2 regions of the Peptoniphilus indolicus genome follow, and region 2 is predicted to be linked to the other one. Evidence: riboswitches for the same ligand, from Rfam matches in the RefSeq annotation. Region 2 holds a riboswitch; the other holds the start of a gene.
The links. A riboswitch is a leader RNA that binds a small molecule or an ion and turns the genes downstream of it on or off. The one in region 2 is predicted to bind FMN.
Positions count from the first base shown of each region.

Region 1: linked by a shared signal. The riboswitch ahead of DYE58_RS10625 (ECF transporter S component) and the one ahead of ribD (bifunctional diaminohydroxyphosphoribosylaminopyrimidine deaminase/5-amino-6-(5-phosphoribosylamino)uracil reductase RibD) in region 2 are both predicted to bind FMN.

Region 1 covers NZ_UGTH01000001.1:2,178,360-2,184,886, forward strand. Annotated here, with positions in the region: gene DYE58_RS10605 (pyridoxamine 5'-phosphate oxidase family protein) at 1-18, shown strand, start outside; gene DYE58_RS10610 (hypothetical protein) at 215-406, shown strand; partial or broken gene DYE58_RS11585 (transposase) at 701-1,006, shown strand; gene DYE58_RS11590 (transposase) at 1,060-1,389, shown strand; gene DYE58_RS10625 (ECF transporter S component) at 1,620-2,219, opposite strand; FMN riboswitch at 2,293-2,413, opposite strand; gene DYE58_RS10630 (TraX family protein) at 2,446-3,153, opposite strand; gene DYE58_RS10635 (L,D-transpeptidase family protein) at 3,162-4,538, opposite strand; gene DYE58_RS10640 (chorismate mutase) at 4,558-4,815, opposite strand; gene DYE58_RS10645 (YbaN family protein) at 5,043-5,402, opposite strand; gene DYE58_RS10650 (ABC transporter ATP-binding protein) at 5,422-6,183, opposite strand; gene DYE58_RS10655 (FecCD family ABC transporter permease) at 6,173-6,527, opposite strand, start outside.
Region 2 covers NZ_UGTH01000001.1:1,803,702-1,810,228, forward strand. Annotated here, with positions in the region: gene DYE58_RS08650 (LCP family protein) at 1-183, shown strand, start outside; gene rsfS (ribosome silencing factor) at 184-531, shown strand; gene DYE58_RS08660 (RidA family protein) at 528-902, shown strand; gene DYE58_RS08665 (IS630 family transposase) at 1,029-1,529, opposite strand; gene DYE58_RS08670 (helix-turn-helix domain-containing protein) at 1,535-2,053, opposite strand; partial or broken gene DYE58_RS11205 (transposase) at 2,124-2,339, shown strand; gene DYE58_RS08680 (Na/Pi cotransporter family protein) at 2,505-4,190, opposite strand; FMN riboswitch at 4,332-4,447, shown strand; gene ribD (bifunctional diaminohydroxyphosphoribosylaminopyrimidine deaminase/5-amino-6-(5-phosphoribosylamino)uracil reductase RibD) at 4,562-5,653, shown strand; gene DYE58_RS08690 (riboflavin synthase) at 5,634-6,278, shown strand; gene DYE58_RS08695 (bifunctional 3,4-dihydroxy-2-butanone-4-phosphate synthase/GTP cyclohydrolase II) at 6,288-6,527, shown strand, end outside.

The sequences.
Region 1 (6,527 bases), 370 kb from region 2:
AAATATATTGAAATTTAAAATAGAAAAATACTGAAACAGAATCATTAAATATTCTTCACTACTTTTTTATATTTTTAAACTTCAATATAAAAGGGCTCTATAATATCTGTTTGGGAGTAAATCTCTAACGGATATTTTTGTAAAAAAAATTGCACTTATATGCATTTAGTCCTAAACTTTAATTAGCAAAACCAAAGATTGGAGGTACATATAAGTGCAAAATAATATCATGAATTTGTTTGGTTTTAAAGATGTAGTTTTTGATAGTTTTAATGAGGATAATGAATTTGTCCATGTTCATCTTTTTGTTTCTAAGATGTCTGTCTGTCCTCATTGTGGTTCTAAAAGGATTTGGGTTCATGGTCATAGGACTCAAAGGATTAAAAGATACTCATATTCGTGGTAAGAAGTCTTTAATTCATTTAAGGAAAACTAGGTATGATTGTAAGTCTTGTGGGTGTCGTTTTGAAAGGAATCTTGATTTTTTGCTAATGGTCATACTATGACTAAGAGGCTTGTTTTTGCTATTGTTCATGAGTTTGATGTGGTTTATTCTATTTCTTCTATTGCTAATAGGTATAATGTTTCTTCGAATACTGTTCTTCGTATTTTAAATTGTTTAAGTGTTCCTAGGGGTAAGTTTTCTGAGGTTTTGTGTATTGATTAGTTTAAGGGTGATAGTGGCAATAACAAGTATCAGACTTCTCTTCTTAATGGTGATATTCATAGTGTTATTGATATTTTACTTTCTAGGAGTAAGGATTGTTTGTTTGAGTATTTTAAAAGGATTTCTAATATAGAGAGGATGAGTGTTAAGTTTTTGGTAAGTGATATGTCTAATTTTTTTAAGTCTGTTAGGGATAGGTTCTTTAGAAGTTCGATTCATATTATTGATAGGTATTATTTCATAAGACAGGTTTCTTGGGCTTTGGAGAATGTTAGAAAGAGGATTCAAAGGGATGTTTCTTCTAAGCTTAGGGTGTTTTTAAGAGAAGCAAGGGTTTAGTTACAAAGCCTTCTTCTATGCTTAGTTCTATGCAGGCTAATTAGGTTTCTTTAATGCTTGGGTTAAGTGAGGATTTAAGGTTAGCTTATCAATTAAAAGAGTTGTTCTACCAATATGTTCTTACTCAGCCTAATAAAAAGATGGCTAGTATATGTTTGAGTGAGTGGATAAGAAGGGCTAAGGAGTCCGGTTTAAAGGAATTTAGTTCTTGTATTACTGCTTTTAATGATTGGTTTGATGAGATATGTAATTCTTTTGATTATCCTTGGTCTAATGGTCCTCTTGAGGGTACGCATACTAAGATAAAGACTTTAAAGAGAAATTGTTTTGGTATGAGGAATTTTGATTTATTTAGAAAACGAATTATGTTTTCGTGTAAGTAGTTGGCAAAAGAGTATTAAATTTTCTGAAAACTCCTAGGAGTTTTGTTTGCTATGCCTATTTTTAGTGGTTTTTGTTTTATTTTAGTTTTGGACTTATTTTAGCTGCTATGTGTTGATTTTTATATAAAATGAGAGGCTCGATTTTATGAGCCTCCCCAATGTTTGACATAGAGCCTATAAAGAGTCTGTTAGAACTTATTCATTCTAACAGACTTTAAACTTCCTAAAAACTATATTCTAAATAAATGACTAATTTTTTTATAAATAAACATTGTAACAATTGAAACTAAAAATCCCTTTATTAAATTAAATGGTACGAGAGAATAAATCATCATATCCCATAAGCTATTAATGTTTGAATTAACAGCTTTTCCTGCATTTATAATTGCTTCCATAGGCATAAAGTTTGCATATAGTGGAAAAATTACAAAATAATTTGAAATTGTTGCCACTATTGTCATTAATACAGTACCAATTAACATACCAACGATTGCGCCTTTAAAGGTATTATCTCTCTTATAGATTATACCTGCTGTTCCTGTTAAGACAGAGGCGATTATAAAATTAGACAATTCTCCTACTCCCCCAGTAGAAGTCCCCTTTAGCGCTATGTGAAGTACATTTTTAACCGCACTTATTATAATTCCAGCCACCGGACCCATTGTAAATGCTCCAACCATTGCCGGTAAATCAGAAATATCAAGTTTAATAAATGATGGTGCAATAAATGTCAATGGAAATTCAAAAAACATAAGTAAAAATGCAACTGCACTCAACATTCCGATTCTACTCATCACTTTAGTATTACTCTTACTGTTAACTTTATTCATAAATAACCCTCCCAAAAATTTGGGCTCAAAAAAAGCCCCAAAACTTCGGGGCATTCAATCACAACTTTAATTGCAATTTCTTCTTTCATCCAGACTTTACTGTCGGTACTTGAATTTCACAAGTTCAATCCTATTTAAAAGGATTCGCGGACTTTACCGCCGGTCAGGAATTTCACCTTGCCCTGAAGATACTTACTGTAATTAGTATACTATACTTTTTCATACTTTACAATAGTTTCATTCTAATAATCCCTATTATAATTAAGTGTAATGGATAAAATGCGTAGAATAAATATTTTAAATTCAAACCTCTTTTCCCATTATAAAAATAAACTAATGGGATTGACAGAAATACTGCCGGCATATGAATTTCAAAAGCAAAGGCTGGCAATATGGATATAGCTCTTGTCTCCCTACTCTTACTAAATGAATACATAATAATAGCTGCCACTATACCATACATTCCATAGTCTGCCTCAATAACTTCAGACACTACTGCAAATGTAAACACAGTTATTATACCCAACAATATACCTTTAAACCTACTAAACTTTTCTTCTGAAATTTTTATACAATATAACATTGCTAAAATCAAAGATAGTTCTACATATACATTTTGACTATGAGCACTATAATATCCTCCATTTAAAGCCATATCAAATGGAACTTCAGATATAATAGCAAAAATTACCATTCTAAAAAAATATTTTTTTATATTTTTAGTTTTATTAAAACCCTCGATAAGTAAAAATAGAAATATAGGAAATGCAATTCTTCCTATACTCCTCATGGCATAATATAATTCATTTACATTTAACCCTAATAAAGATATATTATTTACATTATTTATAATGCCTGCTGCAGTATGGTCTATAGCCATACATAACATAGCTATTATTTTTAATGTGCTGGAACTCAACAAATCCTTTTTCATATTATCTCCTAACTTACCATTTGAGTATTTGAATCATAGACTACAACTGGCATATTATAAAAAGAATTTGAAAATAAAGTAGGCATTATTGAAGGCGGTGTATTTACACAACCATGTGAACCATTATGTCTGTATATGCTCCCTCCATATGTGCTTCTCCATACTGAATCGTGTAATCCACATCCAGTCCAATCAAAAGGCATCCAATAGTCTACATGTGATTCCCATGTTGCTCCCTTTAATATCCTGTCTCTTTCCTTGGCCCATACTTTTTGAGTACCTGTTGGAGTTGAATTTCCCTTTGTAGGGTCTCCTGACACAATTGGAGTTTCTAAAACTTTCTGTCCATCTTTATACATCCACATATGTTGTCTTCCAAGGTCTATTTCAATATAAGAATTTCCTATATCATTAGTCTCTCTTCTATATCCTTCTAGTCTATATACTGGTTTTATAGTTACAGTCTTAGTGTTTTCTAAAGCCTTAACTAATTCATCTGTGCTTGATTTTACATCTGTCATCCAACCATATATTCCTCCGCTGACTCTTGCAATTCCAAGCCCTGTAGTTTGAAAATCTCTTGTTGCCTTGAATGTATCGTATTTACCAGCTATATACTTTATATATTGCTCAACTTTTTCTACATCTGGCACCAATAAATTTTTTTCATTTGGAGAATAAAGGTTTATAAGCGAATCATTCTTCAATACTTCTTTTCTATCTGCAAAGTCATAAGTTATTTCAAATTTATTCAAATTATTTTTTTGTTCAAGTTGTGAAAGTAATTTTTCATCATCTTTTTTTATTTTTGGATTATGGTAAATTCCCTCTTTTTCTAAATCCAATACTTCATCTCTATTTTGAACAGCTTCCAAAACTTTTTTCGCAAACAATTCACTATTTATTTTATTTCCATAAACTTCCGGTTTTACTACAAATTTATCCCCTTCAAAAACCACTTTTGCATCTTGTGGTTCAATTCTTGGCGCTGTATTTATCTTTAAACTTTCCAAAACTTGATTAAACTTCTCGAAGTCATACTTAGCTGTATTTTTTAATTTATATTCTTTTTTTATTAAAATATATGCTGGCCAATAGAGAGAATTTTGCTCAACACTCTGCCCTTTATTCAAAGTATCTGAATAATCAAAACTTTTTGAATACAGAGTTTCTTCTGAATCTCTTTCAACAATTTTTAACTTATATTCTCCATATTTAGAATTATAATTTTCATACAGTTTCGACTTATTGGTTAAACTAAAATCTTTCCCATTTATAAATGTGTTAGGCATAAAATTATCTTTAAATATATTCACTCCAACCACATATATTGTCAGTACAACTGACAAGATTAAAAAAATTGTCACTTTAAATAATTTCTTCATCTATTTTCTTCACCTATAACTACTTTTGTATATCCTTGCTTATATCCATAAGCTTATGAAATAGCTCGCTGATTTTTTCTTTATACTCTTTATTTACCAATGCTTCTATAGCTTTTTCTATTACTTTTTCTTCTCTTTTAGAGTCAAAAATTTCTATCTTATTAGATTTTTTCCACTCCCCTATCTTAACTGCAATATTTATTCTCTCTTCAAAAAGCTCTACTATTTTTTTATCAACTTCATCTATTTCTCTTCTTAAATTTTCTAAATTATTCATGTCTACACCACCAAATTACAATATGTAAACTAATTTAATCTATTTTTACTAATACCATTAAATACATATATTTTATTTCATAATATAAAGTAAAATTAATTTATACTTTCATTAGATAATGATACCACAGAGCAATTTATTTTTTATTACAAATTAAATACAATTTAGCAACAATATTTTAATTTTTATAATCTTAAAAAAAATAGAAGTTTCGCAACTTCTACTTCTCATTCTATAGTCTTGACTTTTACAAAGAAATAATAACAATGTGCCAAAAATACAACTACTAAGCATATTCTTCCATGAATATTGCTCATTACTAAAAAAGAAATTCCTAAAAATAAAGTTATCATGCCCATTATTTTCAACTTCTTTTTAATAGTCATACCTTCTTTCTTTTTTAAAGGTTCTATATTATTTTTATAAATTTCTGTCTGCAAAAACCAACAATTAAATTTTTCTGAACCATTTGCAAAGCAAGCTGTTGCCAATAATAAAAATGGTGTAGTTGGAAGTACCGGTATATATATCCCGAAAATACCTAATCCCAGCAATATAAAACCTAATAATATATATAATGTCTTCAAAATTTACTCCTTTTCTATTTTAAAATTTCGGCAATACTATTAACCTATTCTTAAATTTTTCTATACTCAATTTTGTATCATAAATCCTACTTATAGATTCTTCTGTCAATTCAACTTTAGGATCTCCTTTGAATTCAACTTTACCATTATACATTCCAACCACTTCATCTGAATACTGTAGCGCTTGATTTATATCGTGAAGTACCATTATTATGGTTGTTGATAATTCTTTATTTAATTTTTTTACCAATTCTAAAATTTCAATTTGATATTTTATGTCTAGATATGTTGTAGGTTCGTCCAAAAATAATATCTCTGTCTTTTGTGCAATTGACATTGCTATCCAAACTCTTTGCAATTGCCCTCCAGATAATTGACTAATAAACTTTTTTCTAATATCTTCTAATCCACATAATCTTATTGCAGTTTCTATTTCATAATTATCTTTTTCATCAAGTCCTTCCATAAATGATAGATATGGATTTCTACCATAACTAACCAAACTTTCAACATCTATATCTCCCACAAACTTATTCTGTTGATGTACTATAGCAACCTTTTTTGCAAAATCTTTTCGATTTATATCATCTATATTTTTGTCATTGAGTTTAATAATTCCGTGTCTTATTGGGAGTTCTTTAGTACATAGTTTAAAAAGTGTACTTTTCCCACACCCATTACTTCCAAGCAAAGTAGTTATTTTACCATTATCAAAAGTTAAAGATAAATCTTTTATCACGTGTTTACTTCCATAGTAAAAATTTAATTTTTTAATTTCCATATTTTTTACCTCTTACTTTTAATAGAACTATAAAAAATGGTCCACATATTGTAGTCATAATTATAGACGGAGATATTTCATATGGGTAAACTATAATTCTTCCCAGAGTATCTGCTCCAAGTAAAATAAAGCCACCTAATAAAGCTGAAAAAGGTATTAGGTATCTATGATTACTACCCACCACTATTCTTGCTATATGAGCTACTAATAGACCTAAAAAACCTATTACTCCAACTATAGCCGTTGCGACAGACGCTAACGCAACCGCTATTATTGAAATTATAAATCTATCTCTATTTACATTTACTCCTATAGCTTTCGCCGTCTTATCTTCTAAGCATAAT
Region 2 (6,527 bases):
AATATGCCTTTTTCAACTGTTATGAAGCTTGGAAAGAATGTTGGTGGGTTTAGAATGGAAAATATAGAAAAGCATACTTTACCTGGTAGAGCTGGATACAAGAATAAGATTTCTTATTTTTTTCTAGATGAAAAGGCGACGGATAAATTGCTTAGAGAATTGGATTTAAAGCAAGGAGAGTAAATGGTAAATAAAAAACTTGAGATTATAAAAAACGCATGTGAAGATAAAAAGGGCATGGATATTCAAGTTTTGGATATTCAAGAGATGTCAGGTATTGCAGAATATTTTGTCATAGTTAGTGGCAATTCATCAACTCAAGTTTCTGCTATAGCAGATGAAGTTGAAGAAAAGATGGCAGAGGCTGGATTTGAACCTACTAATAAAGAAGGCCGAAATTCAATGAGATGGATTCTATTGGATTTTGATGATATAATAGTACATGTATTCCATAAAGATGAAAGGGAATACTATAATATTGAGAGACTTTGGTCTAATAGAGACAATTTTAGTGACAAGGGGGAAATATGAAAATAATTCAAACAGAAAAGGCACCTGCAGCAGTAGGTCCATATTCACAAGGTACGATAGTTGGTAATTTAGTATTTACTTCAGGACAACTTCCGTTAGTTCCAGAAACTGGGGAATTAGTAACTGATGATATCAAAAAAGCTACTCAACAAAGTTTAGATAATGTAAAGGCTATTGTTGAAGAAGCTGGTTCAAGCGTTGATAAAATTGTAAAAGTAAATATCTTTTTAGATAACATAGCCGATTTTGCAGCAGTAAATGAAGTTTATACTGAATTTTTCGGGGACCACAAACCAGCAAGATCTTGTGTAGAAGTTGGAAAACTTCCTAAAAATGGTCTTCTTGAAATAGAAGCAATTGCTGAATTATAATTTACTTAAGTAGAGCCTTTGAAAGGCTCTATTTTTGGCTCTATGTCAAACATTGGGGAGGCTCATAAAATCGAGCCTCTCATTTTATGTAAAAATCAACACATAGCAGCTAATATTATTATCCTATTAAATATAGATATACAACCAATCCCTATTGGTGATACTTTTAACCATCTCTTTTGTTAATTTATTTATCGTTTCACACAACCTATCCACTACGTCTGATAATGTGTGGAAAAATTCATTTTTAAATCCCATAGTCCTAATTTGTTTCCAAATCTGTTCTATGGGGTTCATTTCTGGTGTATATGGTGGTATATGCATTATTTCTATGTTTTCCGGTATTCTTAATCCTTTGGATTTATGCCATGTTGCTCCATCACATACTAGTAGTATCATATCATTCTTATAGGTTTTGGAGAGTTCTTTTAAAAATATGTTCGTACAGTCTGTATTACAATACGGCAATATTAAAAAGAAGTTTTCTCCTGTTGTTGGTTCTACTGCTCCATAAGTATATCTGTATTCTCTTAAATGATGATAAGGTACTGATGGTCTTATTTTATGGTTACCCCAACAGTATTTCGGCTTATTTATGCGACTGAATCCTACTTCATCTTGGAACATTATTCTTACTTTTTTATCCGGGTTAACGTTTCTAAGTTCTTTTGCTCTGCTGTTAATTTTTTTGAGGTCTCTATGACCTCTTTACTTGCTTTCTTAGGATGTTTACTTCTTGGCATTATTTTTCTAAATCCGTGTCTTTTTAGTACTCTATATATTTGACCCGTTCCTATGGAATGTCCTACAAGCTTTACATATGCTTTTTCTATTTCTTTGGCTGTTACTATTTGTCCACTTTCTGCTTTTTCTTCAAATTGCTTTAGGAATTCTTTTTCTTCTTCAAAGCAGAGATTTCTATGATTGCCTTGTCTTTTTTTATTTTTTAATGCGTTTACAGAATCTTCTCTATATGCTTTTAACCATGCGAACACTGTAGATTTTCCAACATCTAATTTTTCAGATATGGATTTGGCACTGTTGCCTTTAAGTTTTAGTATTATGGCTTTAATCCTTATATATTCTCTTTTGTTATTAGTTTTTTTGAGTTCTACTTCTAATTCTTGAATTTGTTTTTGTATATCTTTCATAATATTATTATACTACATTAAATCACACAATTGTATCTATTGTTTAACGGATATTAGTATAAGTAGGCATATTGGGCAAGATTATCTTCATATATCAGAAGAATACAGGTATACAAAAGTAGGAAAAGAAGAGTATAAAAGAAGAAAAGAAACTATTGAACGTCAATTTGGAAGTGCAAAAGAATTTCATGGATTTAGATATACCAACATGAAAGGTATACAAAAAATGAGAATGAAAGCAGCACTTACATTTGCGTGTCTAAATATGAAAAAATTAGCAAAAATACTTTGGAAGATAGACCTAAATGGAGGTCTTTTACTGGAAAAATTATCAAGATTTTATACGAATCTAAAAAAATACTTTAAAAAGCTAATAATTACAAAACAAACCCAGGAAAAACCTGGGTTTGTCTTCATTCTGATTCTCGGTTATTACCGAGGATTTTTTTGTTTATTCAAAGAATTCAGAAGGATTTGTTTTTTCATCGTGTGTCTTGATTGGCTTGAAAGTTATACGTGCTATGTTGAATGCGTGGTCCCCAATTCTTTCAAGTGTACCGATGATGTCTACAAAAAGAGAAGTTTCTACAGTTGCTTTTACGTGTTTTGTAGTAAGTCTATTGAAATGAGATTCTCTCAACTGATATTCTAACTGATTTAATTTGTTTTCATCATCTTTCATTGTATCGTAAAGAGTTATATCATTAGTTTTAAAAACTTCCACAGCATTTACATAGATGTTGCTTATAAGGTCATATACATCTTTTAATTCTTCCATTGCATCTTCGCTTATCTTTTCTCCTGAATCATAAATCATTGCATAGTATTCTGCTAAATTTTGAGCCAAGTCTGAAATTCTTTCGAAGTTTTTTTGAACTTGTAAATCTACTGAGTATTCCAAAATCATATCTGAAGATAGATTCTCTTTTGAAATTTTTAGTAGGTAAGTTGCTATTTCTGTGTCTTGTGAGTTTACTATCTCTTCTATTTGGTTTACTTTGTCAAAGTATTTTTTATCTCCAGTTTCAAGATATTGTTGTGAAGTTTGAAGAGTTTGAAGAGCTAGCGCAGAAGCAGATTCGATAGCGAGTCTTGCTTGTTTTAAAGCACCGGCTGGGAAATTTTTAATCATTTGTTCATCAAATTCGACTTTACCATAATCAATTGCAAGTTCATCTTTACCAGGTATTAGCTTATCAAGTATTTCACCAAATTTAGAAATGAATGGTAAAAATATTAACATACCTAAGAAGTTGAACATAAAGTGTCCAACAGCTATTGTCATCATTCTATTTAGTGCAAATTTTTCTGATACTAATAGTAGTAAATGATAATATGGTGTTAGCAGTATTAGGAATATTATAGAGACGCCAACGTTGAATATTATATGGAACATAGATGTTTTTTTAGCTGATATTGTTCCTCCAATTGATGCCAAAAGAGCTGTTACTGTAGTACCTATATTGGCACCAAATACTAATCCAAGAGATGCTTTTAGTGTTAGTGCATCTGTTTGGTATAGTGATTGTACAATACCTACGATGGCACTTGAAGATTGTATTACTCCTGTCACTATTGCACCAACTATAGCTCCAAGGACAGGTGTAGTTGACATTTTAACAACAAAAGTTTCAAAGCCTTCAATGTTTTTTAAATCTTTAAGGGCGCCACCCATCATATTCAGTCCAATGAATAAAAGTCCAAATCCTATTATTATTTCACCGGCATAAGTACTTCTCTTTTTGTCAGAGAGCATATATATTAAAACACCAACTAATATAATAAAGTATGCTAAATAATCTAAATCAAAACCTATTAAGATTGCTGTAACTGTAGTACCTATATTGGCACCAAGTGTTATACCTATAGCTTGTTTAAGGTTCATAAGACCTGCTCTAACTAAGCTTATGGCGATTACTGTAGTGGCTGATGATGATTGCATTATACCCGTCATGAGTATACCTACAAATATTGCACTGATTGGAGAAGATGTATATTTTTCTATATAACTTCTAATCTTAGTGCCGGCAAAATTTGTCAAACTATCTCCCATAAGTTTAATACCGTATAGGAAAAGTGCTAAACCTCCTGCTATAAATTGCCAATTAATTTCAGCAAGAGTAATTGTTTGGTCCATTAATTTCCTCCGTATAATTTATTATATAAATAACATCTCTAATTATAACAAATTTTATAATTATGAACCATTTTAAAATTAAAATTTGAGGTTTACTTTTAAAGTTTTTTATGTTATTTTATTAACAAGAAAAACATTTTCATATTTCTTCAGGGCGAGGTGTAATTCCTCACCGGTGGTGATAGTCCACGAGTCGAAAGATTGAATCGGTGAAATTCCGATACCGACGGTTATAGTCCGGATGGGAGAAGAGTATTTATGCAGGATAATTTTATTTTGCTATGATTTGACGTCCATCCGGAGCTCTGTGAGCTTCGGTTTTTTTATGTAAGAAAATATGATTTTGTTTCATTTGTAAGGAGGCGGTACTTATACTTTCTGAAGAAGATAAATTTATGAAGAGAGCTCTTGAACTGGCAGAACTTGGAAGAGGATTTACAAAGACCAATCCATTGGTTGGGGCAGTTGTGGTTAAAAATAACAAGATAATAGCTGAAGGTTATCATCACAGATTTGGCGATAATCATGCGGAAGTGGATGCACTTAACAAAGTGAGTAAAATGGCAGAAGGGGCAACTATGTATGTAACTTTAGAGCCATGTTCACATTATGGGAAGACGCCGCCTTGTGTTGATAGGATTATAAAAGAAAAGTTAAAAAGAGTTGTGGTTGCGATAAAAGACCCTGACGAGAGAGTTTCTGGCAGAGGGATAGAGATTTTAAAAAAAGAGGGAATTGATGTAGAAGTTGGAATGCTTGAAGAGGAAGCAAAGTTTCAAAACAGAGTTTTTTTATTGAATAAATCTAAGAAGAGACCATTTATAACACTTAAGTTTGCAACAACTCTTGATGGAAAAATAGCGACGAGCTCTGGAGAAAGCAAGTGGATTACAAATTCTACTTCAAGGAAAGATTCACACATCTTAAGAGGCAAGGTAGACGGAATATTGGTGGGAAAAAATACAGCGAGTAAAGATAATCCATTCTTAACTAACAGAAGTGGTGAGGGAGACAATCCAATTAGAATTTTATTAGACAGTGAACTTGAAATAAATTCTAACTACAATATTTATAATTCGGAAGCTAAGACAATTGTTTTTACAAGCTCATCTGATTTTGAAAAGCGTGAGAAATTAATTGAGAGTTGTGAAGTAGTAAGAGTTTCGAGAGATGAGAAAGGTTTAAATTTAAATGAAATTTGTGATGAACTATTAAAAAGAGATATCGCTCACATTTTAGTTGAGGGGGGTTCTGAAGTTCACTCTTCGTTTATAAGGGCTGGATTGGTAGATGAAATTTATCATTATATAGCTCCAAAGTTGTTGGGCGGCGGAAAATCTGTGGACGATGGAGAGGGAATATTAAATTTATCTGATAGTTTGAATTTTAATATTATAAGCACAAAAAATTTAGATGGAGACATTTTAATACATGGAGTGAGAGATGTTTACGGGGATAGTTGAGGAAATAGGAACACTTAGAAAAATTGAAAAGAGAGGCGACAGGCTAACTATTTATGTTGATTCAAAATTGGTATTAGAAGATGTGAAACTTGGCGATAGTATTGCAACTAATGGGGTGTGTTTAACGGTTACAAGTTTTGGAGCTGATTTTTTTACAGCTGATATGATGCGTGTTACGGCTGAAAAATCAGCATTAAATAGTTTGGTTTCTGGGAGTAAATTGAATTTGGAACGAGCTGTAAGACCAATGGACAGATTAGGGGGACATATTCTTCAAGGGCATGTTGATACGGTTGGAAAAGTCATTTCCAAAACGCCAAATAAAGATGGATATTTACTTGAAATAAGTGTTGATGATGAATTTAAAACGCAGTTTGTTGCACAGGGCTCCATAGGATTAAATGGTGTGAGTTTGACTTTAGCTAATGTGAGTAGAAATTCTTTTACGGTATCTCTTATTCCTGAGACGTTGGCAAGGACAAATTTAGGAAATTTAGATTTAGGAGATGGCATAAACGTAGAGTTTGACGTACTGGGAAAATATATAAATAGATATTTTGAATTTGAAAATGAAAGTAGTAAGTCTAAGATAGATATGGAATTTTTGAGAAAATATGGTTTTTAGGAGGTAATTATGTGGAATACAGTTGATGAAGCATTGGAAGCGTTAAGACGAGGTGAAATAATATTTGTTTTGGATGCCGAGGATAGAGAGAATGAAGGGGATATGATTTTAGCGGCAGAGTTTGCAACGACTGAAACTTTAAATAGAATGGCGTCTATGGCAAAGGGGCTTATCTGTATGCCGATGAGCTCAAAGGAATCGGCAAGGCTTCGTTTAGAGCCAATGGTGAGTAAAAATACTGATAATCAT